Regions from separate parts of the Mesorhizobium sp. M1004 genome, predicted to be linked through region 1. Evidence: predicted binding sites of a transcription regulator. Region 1 holds the regulator's gene; each other region holds the start of a gene.

The links. The regulator PhoB, encoded in region 1, activates phosphate uptake and scavenging genes when phosphate is short. The targets are predictions, from matches to a motif close to TGTCATNNANCTGTCAT.
Region 2: a site for PhoB is predicted at 3,352-3,368, ahead of NKH54_RS12715 (PhoX family protein). Genes of this name have one in related genera too.
Region 3: a site for PhoB is predicted at 1,187-1,203, ahead of olsB (l-ornithine N(alpha)-acyltransferase). Genes of this name have one in related genera too.
Region 4: a site for PhoB is predicted at 1,219-1,235, ahead of NKH54_RS21880 (DUF1045 domain-containing protein). Genes of this name have one in related genera too.

The regions. Positions count from the first base shown of each region.
Region 1 is NZ_JAMYNB010000003.1:234,560-239,688, forward strand. It holds gene pstC (phosphate ABC transporter permease subunit PstC) at 1-519, shown strand, start outside; gene pstA (phosphate ABC transporter permease PstA) at 516-1,832, shown strand; gene pstB (phosphate ABC transporter ATP-binding protein PstB) at 1,850-2,674, shown strand; gene phoU (phosphate signaling complex protein PhoU) at 2,716-3,420, shown strand; gene phoB (phosphate regulon transcriptional regulator PhoB) at 3,437-4,126, shown strand; gene NKH54_RS08105 (ROK family protein) at 4,157-5,129, opposite strand, start outside.
Region 2 is NZ_JAMYNB010000005.1:229,157-234,285, reverse strand. It holds gene NKH54_RS12720 (GMC family oxidoreductase) at 1-1,320, shown strand, start outside; gene NKH54_RS12715 (PhoX family protein) at 1,383-3,296, opposite strand; gene NKH54_RS12710 (hypothetical protein) at 3,414-3,809, opposite strand; gene urtA (urea ABC transporter substrate-binding protein) at 4,122-5,129, shown strand, end outside.
Region 3 is NZ_JAMYNB010000001.1:170,259-175,387, forward strand. It holds gene NKH54_RS00825 (trimeric intracellular cation channel family protein) at 1-149, shown strand, start outside; gene olsB (l-ornithine N(alpha)-acyltransferase) at 248-1,123, opposite strand; gene NKH54_RS00835 (response regulator) at 1,298-3,586, opposite strand; gene acuI (acrylyl-CoA reductase (NADPH)) at 3,729-4,718, opposite strand; gene lspA (signal peptidase II) at 4,824-5,129, opposite strand, start outside.
Region 4 is NZ_JAMYNB010000010.1:255,193-260,321, reverse strand. It holds gene NKH54_RS21885 (alpha-D-ribose 1-methylphosphonate 5-triphosphate diphosphatase) at 1-438, opposite strand, end outside; gene NKH54_RS21880 (DUF1045 domain-containing protein) at 473-1,180, opposite strand; gene iolB (5-deoxy-glucuronate isomerase) at 1,332-2,144, opposite strand; gene NKH54_RS21870 (hypothetical protein) at 2,290-2,538, opposite strand; gene iolE (myo-inosose-2 dehydratase) at 2,548-3,465, opposite strand; gene iolD (3D-(3,5/4)-trihydroxycyclohexane-1,2-dione acylhydrolase (decyclizing)) at 3,611-5,129, opposite strand, start outside.

The DNA of each region.
Region 1 (5,129 bases):
CTCGGACCGTTCCTGCGCGACCTCTCGGCAGCCCTCACCGGCGGCTCTCCCTTCATCCAGGGCCAGAGCATCTTCACCGCCGGCCTGGTGATGGGCGTCATGCTGATCCCGGTCGTGTCCTCTTTGTCCGACGACATCATCACCGCGGTGCCGCGCGCAATGCGTGACGGCTCGCTCGGCCTCGGTGCCACGCGCTCCGAGACGATCAAGCGGGTGATCCTGCCGGCGGCACTGCCCGGCATCGTCGGCGCCATCCTGTTGACGGCGTCGCGCGCCATCGGCGAGACGATGATCGTCGTGCTGGCGGCGGGCGTCGCCGCCAATCTGACGGCCAATCCGTTCGAGGCGATGACGACCATCACCGTCAAGATTGTCAACCAGCTGACCGGCGATCTCGAGTTCAACTCACCGCAGACGCTGGTCGCCTTCGCGCTCGGCCTGACGCTGTTCGCGCTGACGCTGGTGATGAACATCGTCGCCCTCTACATCGTGCGCAAGTACCGGGAGCAGTACGAATGACCGACATCCCCCTGGACACGATGGCGGGTGCCGTCGCGCGTCCGCGCCGCGACATCGGGCTGAAGGCGCGCTATGCCGCCGAACGCCGGTTCCGCATCTATGGCGTGATTGCGATCTCGGTGGGCCTGGCGTTCCTGGCCATCATGCTGATCACCATCGTCTCGAAAGGCTACACCGCCTTCTGGCAGACGACCGTGACGCTGCCGGTGACCTTCGACGAGAAGGTGATCGATCCCTCCGGCAAGCGCGCCACCGACCCTACCGTGCTGATCAAGGCGAACTATCCCAAGCTCGCCGAAAACGCGCTGGTGGCCAAGCTCGGCATCGATCCGGCCAACAAGCCGATGATGCTGAAGCTCAAGGGCTTCCTGTCGGAAGGCGCCCGCGTCCAGCTGCGCGACATCGTCTCCGCCGATCCGTCGGTGATCGGCAGGACGCGTGACGTCGACATCCTGGCTGCCGCGAACCTCGACTCGGCCTTCAAGGGTCAGATCGACCTCGGCGTCGATGAAGCGCGCCGCAAGGTGTCCAACCAGCAGATCGACTGGATGAACAAGCTTAAAGCCGACGGCGTGATGGCCGAGCATTTCAACACCGGCCTGTTCACCTATGGCGCCTCCAGCCGGCCCGAAACGTCGGGCATGGGCGTGGCGATCATCGGCTCGTTCTACATGATGGTGATCGTGCTGTTGCTGGCGCTGCCGATCGGCGTCGCCGCCTCGATCTATCTCGAGGAATTCGCCAAGAAGAACCGCTTCACCGACCTGATCGAGGTCAACATCAACAATCTCGCGGCGGTGCCGTCGATCGTCTTCGGCCTGCTCGGCCTTGCCGTGTTCATCAACTTCCTCGGCATGCCGCGCTCGGCTTCCTTCGTCGGCGGCCTGGTGCTGACGCTGATGACGCTGCCGACCATCATCATCGCCACGCGCGCCGCCCTTGCCGCGGTGCCGCCGTCGATCCGCTCGGCGGCGCTCGGCCTCGGCGCCTCCAAGATGCAGATGGTGTTCCACCACATCCTGCCGCTTGCCGCTCCGGGCATCCTTACCGGCACCATCATCGGCCTGGCGCGTGCGCTCGGCGAGACAGCACCGCTGCTCTTGATCGGCATGGTCGCTTTCGTCGCCGATTATCCGACGACGCCTTTCGATCCGGCGACCGCGCTGCCGGTGCAGATCTATATGTGGGCAAACGAGGCTGAGCGCGCTTTTGTCGAGCGCATGTCCGGCGCCATCATCATCCTGCTCGTCTTCCTCATGGCCATGAACATCACCGCGATCGTGCTTCGGCGCCGGTTCGAGCGGCGCTGGTAGAAAAAAGGCAATTTGGTATGAACATCATGACCGAACAGTCCCTTGAAAATGCAGTGGGCGACAAAATGAACGCCAAGTCGAACGAAGTCATCAAGATGCGCGGCGACAAGGTCGGCGTCTTCTACGGCGAGAAGCAGGCGTTGTTCGACGTCAATCTCGACGTCCGCCAGAACCAGGTGACGGCGCTGATCGGCCCGTCCGGCTGCGGCAAGTCGACCTTCCTGCGCTGCCTCAACCGCATGAACGACACCATCGATTCGGCGCGGGTGACCGGCAAGATCACGCTCGATGAAGACGACATCTACGACAAGAACATCGATGTCGTCGAACTGCGCGCACGCGTCGGCATGGTGTTCCAGAAACCCAATCCGTTCCCGAAGTCGATCTACGAGAACGTCGCCTACGGCCCGCGCATCCATGGGCTGGCCAAGCGCAAGTCCGACATGGACCAGATCGTCGAGCAGAGCCTGAAGAAGGCGGCGATCTGGAACGAGGTCAAGGACCGCCTGCAGGAGCCCGGCACCGGCCTGTCCGGCGGCCAGCAGCAGCGCCTGTGCATCGCGCGCGCCATCGCCGTGTCGCCGGAAGTGATCCTGATGGATGAGCCCTGCTCGGCGCTTGATCCGATCGCCACCGCCCGTGTCGAGGAGCTGATCGACGAACTGCGCCAGAACTACACGATCGTCATCGTCACCCACTCGATGCAGCAGGCGGCGCGCGTGTCGCAGCGCACGGCGATGTTCCATCTCGGCTATCTCGTCGAGGAGGGCGCCACCGACAAGATGTTCACCAACCCCGACGACAAGCGCACCCAGGACTACATTACCGGCCGCTTCGGCTGAGCCGTCCGGCGGGTGAATTTTCAGGCACGAGGACCAAGATCATGGGTGAACATACCGTCGCCTCCTTCGATGAAGAGCTCGGGCAGATCAGCAAGCTGATCCGCGACATGGGCGATCTGGCAGGCTCGATGGTCAGCGGCTCGACCAGGGCGCTGCTCAATTCGGACAATGCGCTGGCACAGCGTGTCGTTTCCGACGACGCCATCATGGATGCGCGCCAGCGCGAACTGGACGACCGCGCCATCACGCTGATCGCCAAGCGCCAGCCGATGGCCAACGATCTGCGCGCCGTGGTCGGCTCGATCCGCATGGCCGGCGACCTCGAGCGCATCGGCGATCTCGCCAAGAACATCGCCAAACGCGTCGGCACCGTGGGCTTGAGCGTCACGCCGCGCGACCTCTCGCACTCCATCGATGCCATGGCGCAGCTGGTGCTGATCCAGGTGCAAGGCGTCGTCGAGGAATATGCCGCCACCGATGCGGCAGCTCTTGCAAAACTCAGGAATGACGACGAGCGCATCGACGTCAAATACACGTCCGTGTTTCGTGAGCTCTTGACCTACATGATGGAAGACCCTCGCAACATCACCGCCTGCACGCATCTCTTGTTCTGCGCCAAGAATCTTGAGCGCATCGGCGATCATGTCACCAACATCGCCGAAAATGCGTATTATGTGCTGACCGGCCAGCAATTGCCCGCCAATCGTCCGAAGCAGGACGAGACGGCGATGGCCACGCCGGCCTGATGAGGGTGAACTGCCTATGATCGCGCCACGCATCATGGTCGTGGAGGACGAGGAGCCGCTAGGCGTGCTCCTCCGCTACAACCTCGAATCCGAAGGCTATCACGTCGAGGTGGTGACACGCGGCGACGAGGCCGAGATCCGCCTGCAGGAAAACGTGCCCGATCTCCTGGTGCTCGACTGGATGGTGCCCGCTGTTTCCGGCATCGAGCTCTGCCGGCGGCTTAGAGTGCGGCCCGAAACCGAGCGGCTGCCGATCATCATGCTGACCGCGCGCGGTGAGGAAAGCGATCGCGTGCGCGGCCTGTCCACCGGTGCCGACGACTATCTGGTCAAGCCATTCTCGACGCCGGAGTTCATGGCGCGCGTGAAGGCGCTGCTGCGCCGGGCCAAGCCGGAAGTGCTGTCCAGCGTGCTCAAGGTCGGCGACATCGTGCTCGACCGCGAGTCGCACCGTGTCTACCGCAAGAAGAGCGAGATCAGGCTCGGACCGACCGAGTTCCGGCTGCTCGAATTCATGATGCGCCATCCCGGCCGCGTGTTCTCGCGCAGCCAGCTGCTCGACAATGTCTGGGGCGAGACGATCTACATCGACGAGCGAACCGTCGACGTCCATGTCGGGCGCTTACGCAAAGCGGTCAACAACGGCCGCATGCCGGATGTCATCCGTACCATTCGCGGCGCCGGCTACGCGATCAGGGAAGACTAGGATGCTGCGCGTCGCGCCGTTGCCGGCCATTCAGGCGACATGCTTGCCGGATTTGGCCTGAATGCCCGGCGCGAAAATCTCCTGATCGACGAAGCCGAGCGCGCGCATGGCACAGCCTTCGCGGATCAGCGGCAGCTCGTTGGGCTCGGTGTCGAAGGAGATCGACTTCGAGTGCTGGCCGCCGGCGGTCTGGGCGATCGCTTCGCGCAATGCCGGCTCGATCAGGTCGAAGGCGGCGGCGCTGACGCCAACCATGGCGACAGGCGCCGGGTCGATCAGCGCAAACAGGCTGCCGAGGCCGAAGCCGAGCGCCTCACCGGCCTTGCGATAGGCTTCGCGCTCCGGGCCATCGGTTTCGCGGGCGCGCGCGGCGAGTGCGCGCATATCAGCGTCGCCGATATCGACCGGCTCGGCATCTTCGCTCATCATTTTGGCGCTGCGCCAGATGGCGTAGTTTCCGGCATAGGCCTCGACGCAGCCGCGCCGCCCGCAGCGGCAGAGCGCGCCGCCCGGACGGTGGATCATGTGGCCGAACTCGCCGCCCGAGGAATGGGTGCCGGTGAACAGTTCGCCTTTCAGCACCAGCCCCATGCCGATGCCGTGCGACAAGAGGATCGCGATGAAATTGTCGCGGTAGCGCTCGGGCTGGCGCCATTGCAGGGCCACCGCCATCATATTGCAGTCGTTCTCCATGGTGGCAGGAATGCCGAATTCCGCTTCCAACATGTCGGCGAAGGCAATGTCGGTCAGTGGCGTGATTGGCGACCACAGCATGGCCCGCGCCTGCGAATCGGTGATGCCCTGGATGCCCATGGCAATGCGGGCGATGCTCTGGACATCGAGGTCCGGGTCCGCGAGACGCCGCCCGACGATTGCTACGCATTCGCCGATCAGCTCGTCGCGCGGCATGGTCAGCGTGTCGAGCCGGCGCTGTTCTTCCGCGACCACCTGGCCGGCATAGTCGATGACGGTGACGGAGAGGAAGTTCAGCGACAGCACCACG
Region 2 (5,129 bases), on a different contig from region 1:
TGGATAGTCAAATCGGTCGGCGGCTCGACCACGCACTGGGCCGGCGCCTCGCTGCGCTTCCAGGAGCATGAGTTCAAGACGCTCTCGACCTACGGCAAGCTGGAAGGCGCCAACCTGCTGGACTGGCCGGTCACATTGGCCGAGATGGAGCCGTACTACGCCAAGGCGGAAGCCAAGATGGGCGTCACCGGCACCAATGGCTGGCCGCGGCTGCCCGGCAACAACAATTTCAAGGTGCTCAAGGCCGGCGCCGACAAGCTCGGCTATAAGGAATGTCATACCGGCAACATGGCAATCAATTCGGTCGAGCGTGATGACCGGAACTCCTGCCAACAGACCGGCTTCTGCTTCCAGGGCTGCAAATGGGGCGCCAAATGGTCGACGCTCTATACCGAGATCCCCAAGGGCGAGGCCTCCGGCCATCTCGAAGTCCGGCCGAATGCCATGGCGATCAAGATCAACCACGACGCCTCAGGCAAGGTGACCGGCGTCGTCTATGCCGACAAGGACGGCAAGCTGCAGGAACAGAAGGCCCGCATCGTTGCCGTCGCCGGCAACTCGATCGAAAGCCCGCGCCTGCTGCTAAACTCCGAGTCAGCGAAGTTTCCGCAAGGGCTTGCCAATTCGTCGGGGCAGGTCGGCAAGAACTACATGCGCCACACCACCGGTTCGGTCTACGCCATCTTCGACCAACCGGTGCATATGTATCGCGGCACCACCATGGCCGGCATTATCCGCGACGAGGCGCGGCACGATCCCTCACGCGGCTTTGTCGGCGGCTATGAATTCGAGACGCTGTCGCTCGGCTTGCCCTTCATGGCCGCCTTCCTCAATCCCGGCGGCTGGGGCCGTTCCTTCACCACCGCGCTCGACCACTATGATCACATGGCTGGCCTGTGGATCGTCGGCGAGGACATGCCGCGCGCGGAAAACCGCGTCACGCTGCACAAGGACGAGAAGGACGCGCACGGCATGCCGATCGCCGACGTGCATTTCGATGATCATCCCAACGACACGGCGATGCGCAACCATGCCTACAAGCAGGCCACAGCGCTTTATGATGCGGTCGGCGCGACGCGCTCCTTCCCGACGCCGCCCTATCCCTCAACCCACAATCTCGGCACCAACCGGATGAGTGAAAAGGCGGAAGACGGCGTCGTCAACAAGCACGGCCAGGCGCACGACATCAAAAACCTGTTCGTGTCGGACGGCAGCCAGTTCACCACCGGTGCGGCTGAAAATCCGACGCTGACGATCGTGTCGCTGGCTATCCGCCAGGCCGAATACATCGCTTCGCAAATGTCGGCCAAGACGATCTGAGCCGTCCTCCCGGATCGCTACGCGGAACGCGCATGGCGCGTTCCGCCCTTTTCCCTAGGACACTATGCGCCGACCGGCTGTCCGTCCTTGCGGCGGATGGCGACGACGGACGGCCGCGGCAATTGGCCATCCCTGAAGTCGGGCCACAGCGTCTGCGCCTTGTCGAGCGTCTCTGCATCTTCCGCAGGGTGCTGCACCGACAGGAACAAAGTCGAGCCGTCCGGCGTGAAGCACGGGCCGGTCGCTTCGGCGCCGTGCGGGCAGGTGAACAGCAGCTTCGGCAGGCCGCGCGCCGCACCTTCGGTGTCGACGCCATAGACGCCGTCCGGCAGGTCGAAATCATTGGCGCCGTCCGTCGCCACCCACAGCCGCCCGGCCGGATCGAAGGTGATGTTGTCGGGGCAGACGAACCAGCCATTGTCCGACGTATCCGGATGGAAGGTGGCGCCGACCTTGGCATCCCTGGGATTGCCGCAGAGCACGAACAGGTCCCAGGCATAGTTTTCGGCCGTGTGGTCGGCGTCCGCGCCGCGGCGGCCGGGCGGGATCAGTTCGACAATATGGCCCCAGAGATTTTCCGGCCGCGTGTTGGCCGGATTGACCTTTGACTGGTCGCGCTTCTTGTTCTTGGTCATCACCGCATAGACGCGGCCGGTCACCGGATTGGTCTCGATGTCCTCGGGCCGGTCCATCGGCGTGGCGCCGAGCGCATCTGCCGCAAACCGCGTCTTCAACAGCACCTCGGCCTGGTCGGCAAAACCGTTCTCGACGGTAAGCTTGCCCTGGCCGTGCACCAACGGCAGCCACGTCATCGAGCCATCGGCATCGAAGCGGGCGACCGACAGCACGCCATCGTCGAGCAGATCGGCGCCGGAGGCCGGATTGGCCTTGTCATAGGCCTTGGCCGAGACGAAGCGGTACATATATTCGAAATAGTCGTCGTCACCCATATAGACGACAACGCGGCCGTCCTTGTTGAGGACCACGGTCGAGGCCTCATGCGACATGCGGCCAAGTGCCGTGCGCTTCACCGGCCTGGACTGAGGATCGTAAGGGTCGATCTCGACCACCCAGTCGAAGCGGTTGGCCTCGTTCGGTTCCTTGTCGAGGTTGAAGCGGTCATGGAAGCGGCCGCGGCCATAGATGTCGGAGCCGTCGAAGCCGTAACGGTCGAGCAGGTCGGCAGTCGGCGCCTTTTTCGGGTCGCCGCCGAAAATGTCGGACACGCCTTCCTCGCAGGTCAGCACCGTACCCCAGGGGGTGAAACCGCCGCTGCAATTATAGCTGGTGCCGAGCACTTTCGTGCCAGTCGGGTCGGCCGAAGTTTTCATCAGCGCATGGCCGGCAACCGGTCCGGAAACGGTCATTTCGGTGTTGGCGGTGATGCGGCGGTTGAGCGGGCTGTCCGCCACGCTTGCCCACTTGCCGTCCTTCAATTGCACCTCGACGATCGAATGGCCCATCGCGGCCATGCCGAGATCGACCTGTTCCCTGGTCATCGTCTTGCCGGCATCGCCCTCGGTCATCCCCGGAAACATCACATTGGGCGAGATGTATTCGTTGTTGACGCAGAGCAGGCCATGATCGGAATTCACCGTGCCCTTGGGCAGCGGCATGAAGGCGATGTAGTCGCAATTGTAGCCGAAGCGCTTTTCCTGTTCCTCCGCCGCGACCTTGTTGCCGTCGAATTCGGCGAGGCCGGCTGCAAGCGGGTCGCCCCAGCGCGCGACGATGGTCGTCTCATAGCCTTCGGCGGCGGCATGGGTCTTGCCGTAGACCCGTTTCAGCTCGGGAAAGCCGAGCGTCGACTGCGCTGTGGCGGCATGCGTTTCGCCGGCAAACAAGGAGCCGACAAAGCTGCCGCCGGCAATCAGCGCGCCGGAGGCGAGGCTGCCTTTCAAAAGAGACCGGCGCGAGACGCGCTCGGCAATGATTTCGCGGATGACGGGGGAGGATGAAGACGGTGCATTGGCCATGGTGTCTGCCTCTCAGGGTGGATGTTACGGCGCACCGTTGCCCTAGTCTGCCTAGGCAACATTCACATGACATAAGAGGAAGGTTTTGCCGCAACTGGGCGCGGCACTACGCATCGCTCAGCCCTTGGTGCAGGTCGAGGCGGTGAAGGCGCCGTCGGGCTGCTTCAGAATGATGTCGAATGACGGGGCGGTCTCGCCGTCCAGTGTTGCCTGTGTCATGGAGACGGAGTTGCCACCGGTGGTATAGCCGCCCAGCGGCCCGAGCCAGGTGATCTCGCCATTGGCATTCATCTGATAGTTGTAGCCTTGCGTCGCGGTGCCGAACGTCACCGGGCCGGTATAGACATTGCCCTTGATAGTGATGTCGCCGAGGTTGAGGAAGGCGCCGAGCAAATAGACCTCGCAATGATAGGTGCCGTCAGGAAGTTTGCCCTCGCTGAAATCGGCGCGCGCGGCGCCGCTCGTTGCCATCAGCAGCAGGATGCAGGAAATGCGTGAGATGCGAGATGTCATGACGTCTCTCTTTTGAAGGGCGAGCTTGCCCTATTTTTGCGCGGTACCGCAACATTGTTAGCCCGGAACACACGGCCGGAGATCAAAAACTAGGCATTTGTCTCAATTGGGCAAAAATTAGGCAAAAGCCATGTGCGCTGCGCAAATTTGCCTCAATCAATTTTCGCCGGCTACCACTGTTTTCTCGAGGCTAATATACCAACCGGCTGATAACGCTCGGCTATTCCATCTTCGTGAGCGGCGCCTTTGCGTTTGGCACGGCAGTTGCATTGCATTATCGCGGTGCAATCAAACAGCTTGGGAGTCTTCGGTATGAGGGGTAATTTCTCCACAATAACAAAAATGTTTTCGGCCGGCGTGGTCGCCGCCGGCCTGTCGATGTCGTCTCCGGCCCAGGCCGCCGAAGACACGATCAAGGTCGGCATTCTGCATTCGCTGTCGGGGACCATGGCGATTTCGGAGACGACGCTGAAAGACGCCATGCTGATGCTCATCGAAGAGCAGAATGCCAAGGGCGGTCTGCTCGGCAAGAAGCTCGAGGCGGTCGTTGTCGATCCGGCCTCCAACTGGCCGCTCTTTGCCGAAAAGGCGCGCGAGCTGATCTCGAAGGACAAGGTCGCCGCCGTGTTCGGCTGCTGGACCTCGGTGTCGCGCAAATCGGTGTTGCCGGTGTTCTCGGAACTCGACAACATCCTGTTCTACCCCGTCCAGTATGAGGGCGAGGAAAGCGAGCGCAACGTGTTCTACACCGGCGCCGCCCCGAACCAGCAGGCGATTCCTGCCGTCGATTATCTCATGAGCGAGGACGGTGGCTCGGTGAAGCGCTGGGTGCTGGAAGGCACCGACTACGTCTATCCCCGAACCACCAACAAAATCCTCGAGGCCTATCTGAAGGCCAAGGGCGTCGCCGCCGAAGACATCATGGTCAACTACACGCCGTTCGGCTTCTCCGACTGGCAGACCGAAGTCTCCGCAATCAAGAAATTCGGCTCGGCCGGCAAGAAGACCGCCGTCGTCTCGACCGTCAATGGCGACGCCAACGTTCCGTTCTACAAGGAACTCGGCAACCAGGGCATCAAGGCCGAGGACATCCCGGTCATGGCCTTCTCGGTCGGCGAAGAAGAACTGGCCGGTCTCGATACCGCGCCGCTGGTCGGCCATCTCGCTGCCTGGAACTATTTCGAGAGCGTCGACACACCCGAAAACAAGAAGTTCATCGCCGACTGGCACAAGTTCATCAAGAATGACAAGCGCACCACCAACGACCCGATGGAAGCTCACTATATCGGCTTCAACATGTGGGTGAAGGCGGTCGAAAAG
Region 3 (5,129 bases), on a different contig from region 1:
TTGGCGATCTTGCCGGCCTGCCGCCGCTCGCCTCGGATATTGCCGGCTTCGTCGCGGCTTTCCTGGTGCGCGGCGGCGCGCTGAAATTCGGCTGGACCTTTCCGTCCTACAAGAGCCGCCCGGGACGGCGACCGGAGGATATTCCGTAGGGAGAGGGAATAGGGAATAGGGAATAGGGAATAGTCGGTAGTCAGAAATTCGCGGCAGCCTTCACTACTGCACTGCCTACTGCCTACTGCCTACTGCCTCACGCCGCAAAGCGCTGCGCTTCCCCGCCATAATAGTTGACGTAGCGGGCGCCGATTTCCTTGACCGGCATCACCACGAACACATCGACGGTGGAGAACTCACGGTCGATGACGCAGCCGTCGCCGATGCGGGCGCCGACGCGCAGATAGCCCTTGACCAGCGGCGGCATGGCCGCGATCGCCGCCTTGGCGTTGACTGCCTCGATCGGCATCAGATCCATCGAGCAATAGCGGCCGGAGACCGCCCGCACATCCCAGGCGGAGTTGGTCCGGCAGTGATGGGCAAGGTAGGTGAGCGCCTCGGCATGCGCAGCCGGCACCGTGCCAGGGAACGAGGCACAACCGGTCATCACGCCGATCTCATAGTGGTTGATGTAGGCCCAGATGCCTTGCCACAGCGCCTCGATGGTGCGCTTCGAGCGGTATTCCGGCAGCACGCAGGAGCGGCCGAGCTCAAGGAAGCGCTGGCCGGGATGGCGGGCGATCAGCTTGGTCAGTTCGAACTCGCCTTCGGAATAGAAGCCGCCGGCGGTCGCCGCAATCTCTTGCCGCAGCAGGCGGTAAGTGCCGACGATGCGGCGATGCTCGGGGCCGGAGATCGAAGTGTCGAGCACGAGGAGATGGTCGCACAGCGGGTCGAAGCGGTCGGCGTCGCGCCGGTCCTGCGCCTGGAACAGGTCCTTCCTGGCGCCAAGCTCGTCATAAAACACCCGGTAGCGCACTTCCTGCGCGGCGGCGATCTCGGCCTCATTGCGGGCAAGCCGCACTTCGAGATTGCCGATACGGCCCAGCGGTGCGCCTGTTGCGACGGCATCGGCGTTCCGCGCGGCGAGCAAAGCGCCGCCTGCGCTGGGCCGAGTGTCACATTCCGGCATAACTGTATGCACGAGTGATTCTCCTTCGAGCCATCCCTCTTGGCACGGGGATACGGTGTAGGTGCAACAGGATTGTGACAGTACCGTGATACGGCGCGACGGGCAATACTTCGTCGGCTGGCGAAAACCCTCATTCGGCTACCTACGTGACGCGAGGATTTCTCCAGCGTCGCTTCAGGCGGCCACCTGGCCCTCGACGGCATGGACCAGCGCGTCGGGATCGAGCGGCTTGGTGACGAAGCCGCTGGCGCCATGGGCGAGCACGGCGTGGCGGGTCTTTTCCTGGCTGTCGGCCGAAAGCACCATGATTGGCACCGGCGGCACAGCCATTTCCTCTTCGTGGCGGCGGATGGCGGCGATCGCGTCCAGCCCGTCCATCACCGGCATGTGCAAATCCATCAGCACCACATCGAAGCGATTTTTCAGCCCGGCTTCGGTCACCGCCTCGACCGCGGCCTTGCCATTGCCGACCACTTTCACGCGATGTCCCGCCTTCAAAAGCGTGGCGCGGGCAAGCATGGCGTTGATGTCGTTGTCTTCGGCGATCAGCACCGACAAACCTTGCTGGCGCCCGCCATGGGCACGAAGCGAGGACGCGCCGGTCTTTTCCGGCTTGGGCGGCGGCAAGGCAGGGGCATGACTGGTCAGCAGCACGCGCAGCAGGGTTTCGCCGCGCACCGGCCTCGCCAGGAAGGTGGCGTAGCCGCTGGTGCGGAATTCGCCAAGCATGCCGCGGTCGGTCGGCGCGATCAGCGTGATCGCCTCGCAATCGGCAAAGCCACTCTGGCGCAGGCGCTTGAGCAGTCTGCCGTCGCCGTCCTCCAGGGCCGCGTCGATCAACAGCACATCGCAATGTTCGGCGAAGGGCGTCGCCTGGGAAGCGGTTGCGGCGACGTCGACGGCGCCGCCATGGGCGCGGATGGTGCGGGCGATGGCGTCGGCCTCGACGGCGTTCTTCGACACGATCACGGCGCGCCGGCCGGCCAGGATGTTCTGCCGGTTCTGCGGTGCTTCGGTTGCTCCTGCGGCCGGGATCTCGAAGACGAATTCCGATCCCTCGCCAAGCCGGCTCGACACCGAAATGGCACCGCCCATGGCGGCGACCAGGCGCCTCGATATGGCCAGACCGAGGCCGGCGCCGCCATGGGTGCGGGTCGAGGTGCCGTCGGACTGTTCGAACTCCTCGAAGATGCGCTCCATATCCTCTTCGCGCAGGCCAGGGCCGGTGTCGGCGACGGTGAAGCAGATGCGGTCGCTGGTCTCGGTGCGGGCCCGTGCAACCGAAACCAGCACGCCGCCGGTGTCAGTGAACTTGATCGCATTGCCGATCAGGTTGAGCAGCACCTGCCTGACTCTTCCCGGATCGGCCATGATCATCTGTGGCACGTCGGGCTCGACATGACAGCCGAGGCCGATGTTCTTGGCGAAGGCTTTCGCCGCCATCAGTTCGATGATGTTGTCGGCGATTTCGCGCAGCGATGTCGGCTGCGGCTCCGGGTCGAAACGGCCGGCCTCTATCTTGGAATAGTCGAGCAAATCCTCGATGAGCGCCAAAAGGGCGCTGGCCGAGGTCGAGACAGCGCCGACATAGGTGCGCTGCTCGGGCGACAGATTGGTGTCAGCCAGAAGCTTGGCCATGCCCATGATGCCGTTCATCGGCGTGCGGATCTCATGGCTGACGGTGGCGAGGAAGCGCGACTTGGCCTGGCTGGCATATTCGGCGCGCTCGCGCGCGGTGATCAACGAGGATTCGGCGCGCTTGCGGGCGGTGATGTCACGGGCAATCGCCCGGTGCGAGACGGCGCCGCTATCCTTGTCGCGCACCGACAGTTCGATCCACGAGAACCAGCGCGGACCGTTCGGCGTGCGGATGGAGACGTCGGTGGAACTCAGGCATTCGTGATCCGAAAAGGCGGCGTCGGGAACGATACCGACATCGATGCCGAGGTCGGCCAGAGTCCTGCCGGCAAGGTCGCGCTGATCGGTTCCGACAAGGCCGGCGAAAACCATGTTGGCATAGACGATGTGGCCGTCGCGGTCGCGGTGGACGACGAGATCGCCGAGCGCATCGATCAGCCCGCGAAAACGCTCCTCGCTCTCCTGCATCTCCCACATGCGGTCGGCCAGCGTCTCGATCTCGGCGCGGCTGCGGGCGGCGGTTTCGTCGAGCAAGGCCGTCGCGCGGTGGACGGTGCGGCGGTTGCGCAGGTGCATGGCGACGCCGGCAAGGCCGGTCGCCAGCAGACCGAGGGTGATGAAGATCGGCGCGCCGGTGAGGTGAGACAGGCCCGCCAGCACGACGCTGGCGACGACCGTCAGGAACAGCAGGCCCTCGTGCGTGGCGCGCGGAAAATCCGGCGCCAGCGGCGGCGCGGCAACATGCTGCCGCTTGGGCGTCGCCGGGTTCGGCCCGTCGATGCTTTCGGCGCGGCTCTTCTCTTTCCTGGCGGACTCCGCGATCATGCGGAACTCCTTGCCAGATAGAGATTATGGAAAAGCGCGGCGGATCGTTCGAATTTTAGCGGTCATGCATTTTTGGCGGTTTTCCGCATCGCCTGATCTTTTCCGAAACCTGATTCCCTTTCGGGATCATGCTTCGGGAGCCTCACATATCGACAACCACGCGGCCCCTGATCTTGCCCTCGACGATGTCATGGGCGGCGGTGATGATGCCGTCGAAGCCGATGGTCGTCGACAGGCCGGGGAGCTTCTTGAGATCAAGATCGCTGCCGATGCGGCGCCAGGCTTCCAGCCGCACAGCCTTTGGCGCCATCACTGAATCGATGCCGAGCAGCGAGACGCCGCGCAGGATGAACGGGGCGACGCTCGACGGCAGATCCATGCCACCCGCCAGGCCGCAGGCGGCGACCGCGCCGCCATAGGCGGTCATCGACAGCACATTGGCCAGCGTGTGGCTGCCGACGGCATCGATGCCGCCGGCCCAGCGCTCCTTTGCCAGCGGCTTGGCCGGCTGGGAGAGTTCCTCGCGCGAAATCACTTCGGCGGCACCGAGGTCGATCAGATAGGAGCTTTCGGCGTTGCGGCCGGTCGAGGCGATGACGTGATAGCCAAGGCTGGACAGGATCGAGACCGCGACCGACCCAACGCCGCCGGCCGCACCCGTCACTACCACCGGGCCGCGATCCGGCAGGATGCCGTGCCGCTCCAGCGCCATGACGCTGAGCATGGCCGTATAGCCGGCGGTGCCGACCGCCATCGCATCGTGCGCGCTGATGCCGTCGGGCAACGGCACCAGCCAGTCGCCGTTGACGCGCGCGCGCCCGGCATAGGCGCCGAAATGCGTCTCGCCGACGCCCCAGCCATTGAGGATGACTTTGTCGCCCTTGCGCCAGTCGGCATGCGATGAGGAGAGGACGGTTCCGGCGAAATCAATGCCCGGCACCAGCGGCCAGCGGCGGATCACTGGCGCTTTCCCAGTGATGGCCAGCCCGTCCTTGTAGTTGACCGTCGTCGCCTCGACCGCGACAGTTACGTCGCCTTCCATCAGATCGGCTTCGCCGAAATCGACGATCTCGACCGATTGCTTCTTTTCGGCGTCGCGCGAAACGAGGATGGCTTTGAAGGTTTCAGGCATCTCTTCTCCTCGGCTTCGCAAAGGCTGGCGGTCGGCATTGGCTGGCTCTGGCCGAACTGTGCGGCGACCGTCCGGCGAGGTCAATTGGTCAAAAGAGTCGGGCCGTCAGGCTTCTGGGCCTTGCGGCTTGGCCTCGCGCCGCCAGCCGATGAACTCGTCGAAGACGACCAGCGCCGCGCCGACCGAAATGAAGGCATCGGCAAGGTTGAAGACGGCGAAGGACCATACCGGCGTGTGGAACAATATATAGTCGATGACGTGGCCGTAGACGGCGCGGTCGATCAGATTGCCGATCGCGCCGCCGATGATCAGGGCAAAGCCGATGCGGGCCAGCACATGGCCGGAGGGCGTGCGCGTCGCCAGATAAAGCACGAAGGCAACGACCACGACCGCGATGACGACCAGGCCGGT
Region 4 (5,129 bases), on a different contig from region 1:
GACCTCGCAGCGCAGGTGCAGGAAATGGTCGGCCCGCAACCGGTCTTTCGCGACGCTGTCCTCGATCGCGCCGGCGAGCTTGCGGATGTCGTCGGAGGTAATATTCGCGTCCTCGTCCATGCCGACACGCAACGCGTCGAGGACGGTGGTGATGCCGGCGGTGGCCACCTGCGCGTCATGGGCAAGGACGGCGGCGATCGGGTTCCAGCGCACTTTCGGGCGCGGCGCATAGTGGCCTTCGAGATGGTCAGTGTGCAGCTCGACCAGGCCGGGAATGATGTAGTCGCCGCCCATGTCCTCGCCGCCCATGCTCCCGCCGGTGTGGCCGGTGCCGGCGTCGACGCCGGAGATAAAACCGTCGCGCAGCACGAGCGACCCTTCGACGATCTCGTCGGCAAGCACGATGCGGGCGTTGTGGAGAACAGTTTCGGCGGTCATTCAGGCAGTCCTTGCTTACTCGGACGAATTGCGGTCAGGCGGTTTTTCGGGCAGCGCGGCGGCCGAGCGCATGATGCGAAAGCACCATGAACGGAGCGCCCGGTTCGGTTTCGACGAACAGCGTCAGCGCATCCACCAGCACCGGCTGCTGCAGCACATCGGCGAACAGGCTGTCAATTGCCGCGCGCAGACGTTGGCTTTCCTGCGGCCCGGCCCGGCCGGACAGTGTCATGTGGAAGCGAAAGGTCTCAAACACATAGGGATAGCCCCACTGGCAGAGATTGCGGAACTCGGCCGGCTTCAGCGAATCCGGGCTGCGCCGCTCGATCTCGGCCTCGGTGAGCGGCGCGCGAAAACGGTCGAAGCTAAGCACGACATCATCGGCGAAACGGTTGAGCGGCGGCAGCGGGCCTTCCGGCAGCAAAGCGAAGAAACCATCGATCTGGCTGACGACCAGGCGCGGGATGGTGACCGTCGGCGTTGCTTCGGCAAAGGCGTCCAGCGCCGCGCGCAACGAGCTTTCGGTTTCGTTGGCGGCCAACCGGAAGGGCGCTTTCAGCGTCGCATGAAAACCGTAGCGCCGCGCCGATGCGGTGTGAAAGGCGACTTCGGCCGCCGACAGCTCGCCCACCGCCTCGACCGGCCTGGTGGCGGCGCCAAAGGGGTCGCGGCCCAGCCAGTTGGCGGCGATCCGCGCCAGCGGTTCGTCCTGCCTCGGGGTGAAATAAATGGCGTAGCGCATCGAAAATCCTCGTCAGCCCGCTGCCATAGGTGATTTCCATGACGGATTGACGAAGCTTATGCGGGTTTTCGAAGGCAAATCGACCCCATGGATCGTTAGCCGACGATTTTTTCCTGCTTGACCAACAGCTTCCGCCGCAAGTGAAGGCCGATCAGGCCTTCATCAGCCATTCGTGCTCGGGCGCGTTGTGGAACTTCCACGTCCGCTTCGGCCCGGCCATGACGTTGAGGTAATAGAGGTCGTAGCCGTGGCAGGCGGCGCAGGGGTGATAGCCCTTGGGCACCAGCACAACATCGCCGTCCTCGATCGCCATCGCCTCGTCCAGTTCGCGGGCGCCCGACTTGTCGGCGTCGGTGTAGACCCGCTGGAAGGCAAAGCCCTGCGGCGGGTTGAGGCGGTGGTAATAGGTTTCCTCAAGATAGGATTCGGCAGGCAGATTGTCCTGGTCGTGCTTGTGCGGCGGGTAGCTCGATGTGTGGCCGCCGGGCGTGATGACCTCGACCACCAGCAGCGAGTCGGCGGGCTTGCCCTCGGGCAATATGTTGGTGACGTAGCGCGTGTTGGTGCCTTTGCCCCGAGTCTCCTGGCCGAGGTCGTCGGGTGCGATGACGCGAACGGGCAAGCCGCCGCCCAGGCCCGGCGCCGAGCAGACCGCGAGTTCGAGATCGGTGTCGGCGGTGACCGACCAGTCCGAACCCTCCGGGATATAGACTGACCACGGCTTGCCCTCGAAGGGCGACATGCGCTCGCCGAGCAGGCCGAGTTCCCGGCCGCCGGCCTTTGCCATGCCCTTGCCGGTGACGAACACCAGGCAGACTTCGCGATCCTGCGTCTTGCCGGATGCGGTCTCGCCCGGCTTCAGCCGGTGCAGGTCGAAGCCGACATAGGTCCATCCGGCGCTGTTGGGCGTGACATGCGCGACGCGGCCATGGCCCTTGTCGGCTTTGACGAGCAGTTTCGACATGTTTTGTCTCCTATCGCAAGTCTTCGAGGTCGGCCTCTCAACTTCGTCATCCTAGGGCGAACCAGGAGCGAAGCTCCGTCGCGAAGTAGGCGATATGCCAGGTGTCGAGTGTCCGACCCGCAAGCTCTTCCGAGCCGCGGCCGCTTCATTCCTTCGGTTCGGCGTCCGCCTTCGCTTCGCCGGTCTTCGGTCGATCAGGCGCAGCCTTGCTCTCCTCCACCGGCTTGTAAAGATAGAAGAACTGCCACACCGCGTAGGCAGCAAAGCCGAGCGCGATGACACCCCAGAACGGCGTGCCGGAGGCGACTTCTATTCCCGCCCAGATCACGCAGACGGCGACGACGGCAACGCGCCGCCACAGCGGCCGGAAGAACGGGTGCTCGTAATCCTTCATCGGATCGCCTCAGGCATTGGGAAAGCCTTGCGTTTCCACCGTGTAGCCGGCCGCCGTCATCACCCGCATCAGCTCCTTGTAACCCACTTGGGCCATCTTCAGCGGCGGGTTCTTCTTCGGGTCCTGCTCGGCCTCGACGACGAACCAGCCTTCATAGCCATGGTCGGCGAAGCGCTGCACGATGGCGCCGAAATCGAGCGAACCGTCGCCAGGCACCGTGAAGGCACCGAGCGCCACGGCGTCGAGAAAGGACTGCTTCGTGCGGTCGAGCCCGTCGATCACGCCCATGCGCACATCCTTCACATGGACATGGCTGATGCGCTTGTGGTGGTTGTCGATGGCGCGCAGCACATCGCCACCGGCAAAGGCGAGATGCCCTGCATCGAGCAGCAACGGAATGCCTTCGCCGGAATGGCGCATGAAGGCATCGAGCTCCGGCTCGGTCTCGACCACCGCCGCCATGTGATGGTGATAGGACAGCGGCATGCCTTGCTCTGCGCACCATTCGCCGAACTCGGTGAGGCGCCTGGCATAGGCCTTCATTTCGTCGTTCGACAATTTCGGCTTGGTGGCGAGAGGCTTGGAGCGATCACCCTGGATCGAGCGGCCGACCTCGCCATAGACGATGCAAGGCGCATTCACCGCCCTGAACAGGTCGATCATCGGCTGGATGCGATCCCTGTTCTTGCCCATATCCTCATCGACCAGCGTGCCGGAGAACCAGCCGCCGCACAGCGTCACGTCGGCCTTTTTCAGGATCGGCAGCATGATTTCGGGGTCGTTTGGGAAACGCCGGCCCATTTCCATGCCGGTGAAGCCGGCAGAGCGCGACTGGCGCAGGCACTCTTCCAGCGAGACGTCGTCGCTGAGTTCGGCAAGATCATCGTTCCACCACGCAATGGGGGACATGCCCAGTTTGGCTTTCAAGTTTTAGCTCCGGTTTCTTGTTCACCCTCCCGTTGTGGGGAGGGTCGCTGCGAAGCAGCGGGGTGGGTGCGGCGCCAGACCCCCACCCGGACCTTCGGTCCGACCTCCCCACAAGGGGGAGGTAGGGGGCAGCGCTGACTTAGCATCAATCGCCAATAGTCTGCATCTGCCGCTTTTCGTCATAGGCCTTGCGGGCTGCGTTGACCTGCGGCCGTGCGGAGACTTCCGGCACCGCGACATCCCACCAATGGCCGCCGGCATCGGTGGAAATCAGCGGGTCGGTGTCGATGACCAGCACGGTGGTGCGGTCGTTGGTTTTCGACTTTTGCAGCGCGGTCTCCAGGCCGGTGATCGACGGCACCTTCTCGGCAATAGCGCCCATGCTGGCCGCATGCGCGGCGAAGTCGATGTCGGGCAGGATCTCGTGGCGCGCGTCCTTCAAGAGGTTGTTGAAGTTGGCGCCGCCGGTGGCCATCTGCAGCCGGTTGATGCAGCCATAACCCCTGTTGTCGAGCACCACGATGGTCAGCTTCAGGCCAAGCATCACCGACGTGGCGATTTCGGAATTCATCATGAGGTAAGAGCCGTCCCCGACCATGACGACTATCTCCTGGTCGGGCTTGGCCATCTTGGCGCCGAGCCCGCCGGCAATCTCGTAGCCCATGGTCGAGAAGCCATATTCGCCATGGTACGAGCCGGGCGCGCCTGCCTGCCAGAGCTTGTGCAACTCGCCCGGCAAACCGCCCGACGCATTCAGCAGCGTCACGCCTGAGCCCAGGGCGCGCTGCACGGCGCCGATCACCTGCGCGTCCGAAGGGAAGGCGGCGTTGGTCGACGCCGTCACCTTGCCGGCGTCAACCTGCCAGGCCTTCTTGCCGGCAGCCGAATTGTCCGTCCAAGTCGCCGGTGCTTTCCAGCTCCCCAGCGCCGCACCCAGTTCGACAAGCCCTTCGGCCGCATCGGCGACCAGCGGCAGCGCGCGGTGCTTGCCGGCGTCGAAAGGCTGGACGTTGAGCCCGATAATGGTCTTGCCGGAATTCTTGAACAGCGCCCACGAGCCGGTGGTGAAATCCTGCAGGCGCGTGCCTATGGCGAGCACGACATCGGCTTCCTCGGCCAGCCGGTTGGCGGCCGAGGTGCCGGTAACGCCGACCGCCGCCATGTTGAGCGGATGCGTGTCGGGCAGCGAGGACTTGCCGCCCTGCGTCTCGCAGACCGGAATGCCGGCGCTCTCGGCGAATTTCGCCAGTTCATCCGAAGCCTGCGAATACAGCACGCCGCCGCCGGCGATGATCAGCGGCTTCTTCGCGCCCTTCAGCGCCGCAACCGCAGCGGCAAGCTCGTTCCGGTCCGGACGCGGCCGGCGCTGGTGCCAGACGCGCTCGGCGAAAAAGCTCTCGGGATAGTCATAGGCCTCGGCCTGCACGTCCTGGCAGAGCGACAGCGTCACCGGGCCGCATTCCGCGGGATCGGTCAGCACCTGCATGGTCCGCGCCAATGCCGGGATGATCTGCTCGGGACGGGTGATGCGGTCGAAATAGCGCGACACCGGACGGAAGCAGTCATTGACCGTCGCGGTGCCGTCGGAAAAGTCCTCGGCCTGCTGCAGCACCGGATCGGGGATGCGGTTGGCGAAGACATCGCCCGGCAAAAACAGGACGGGC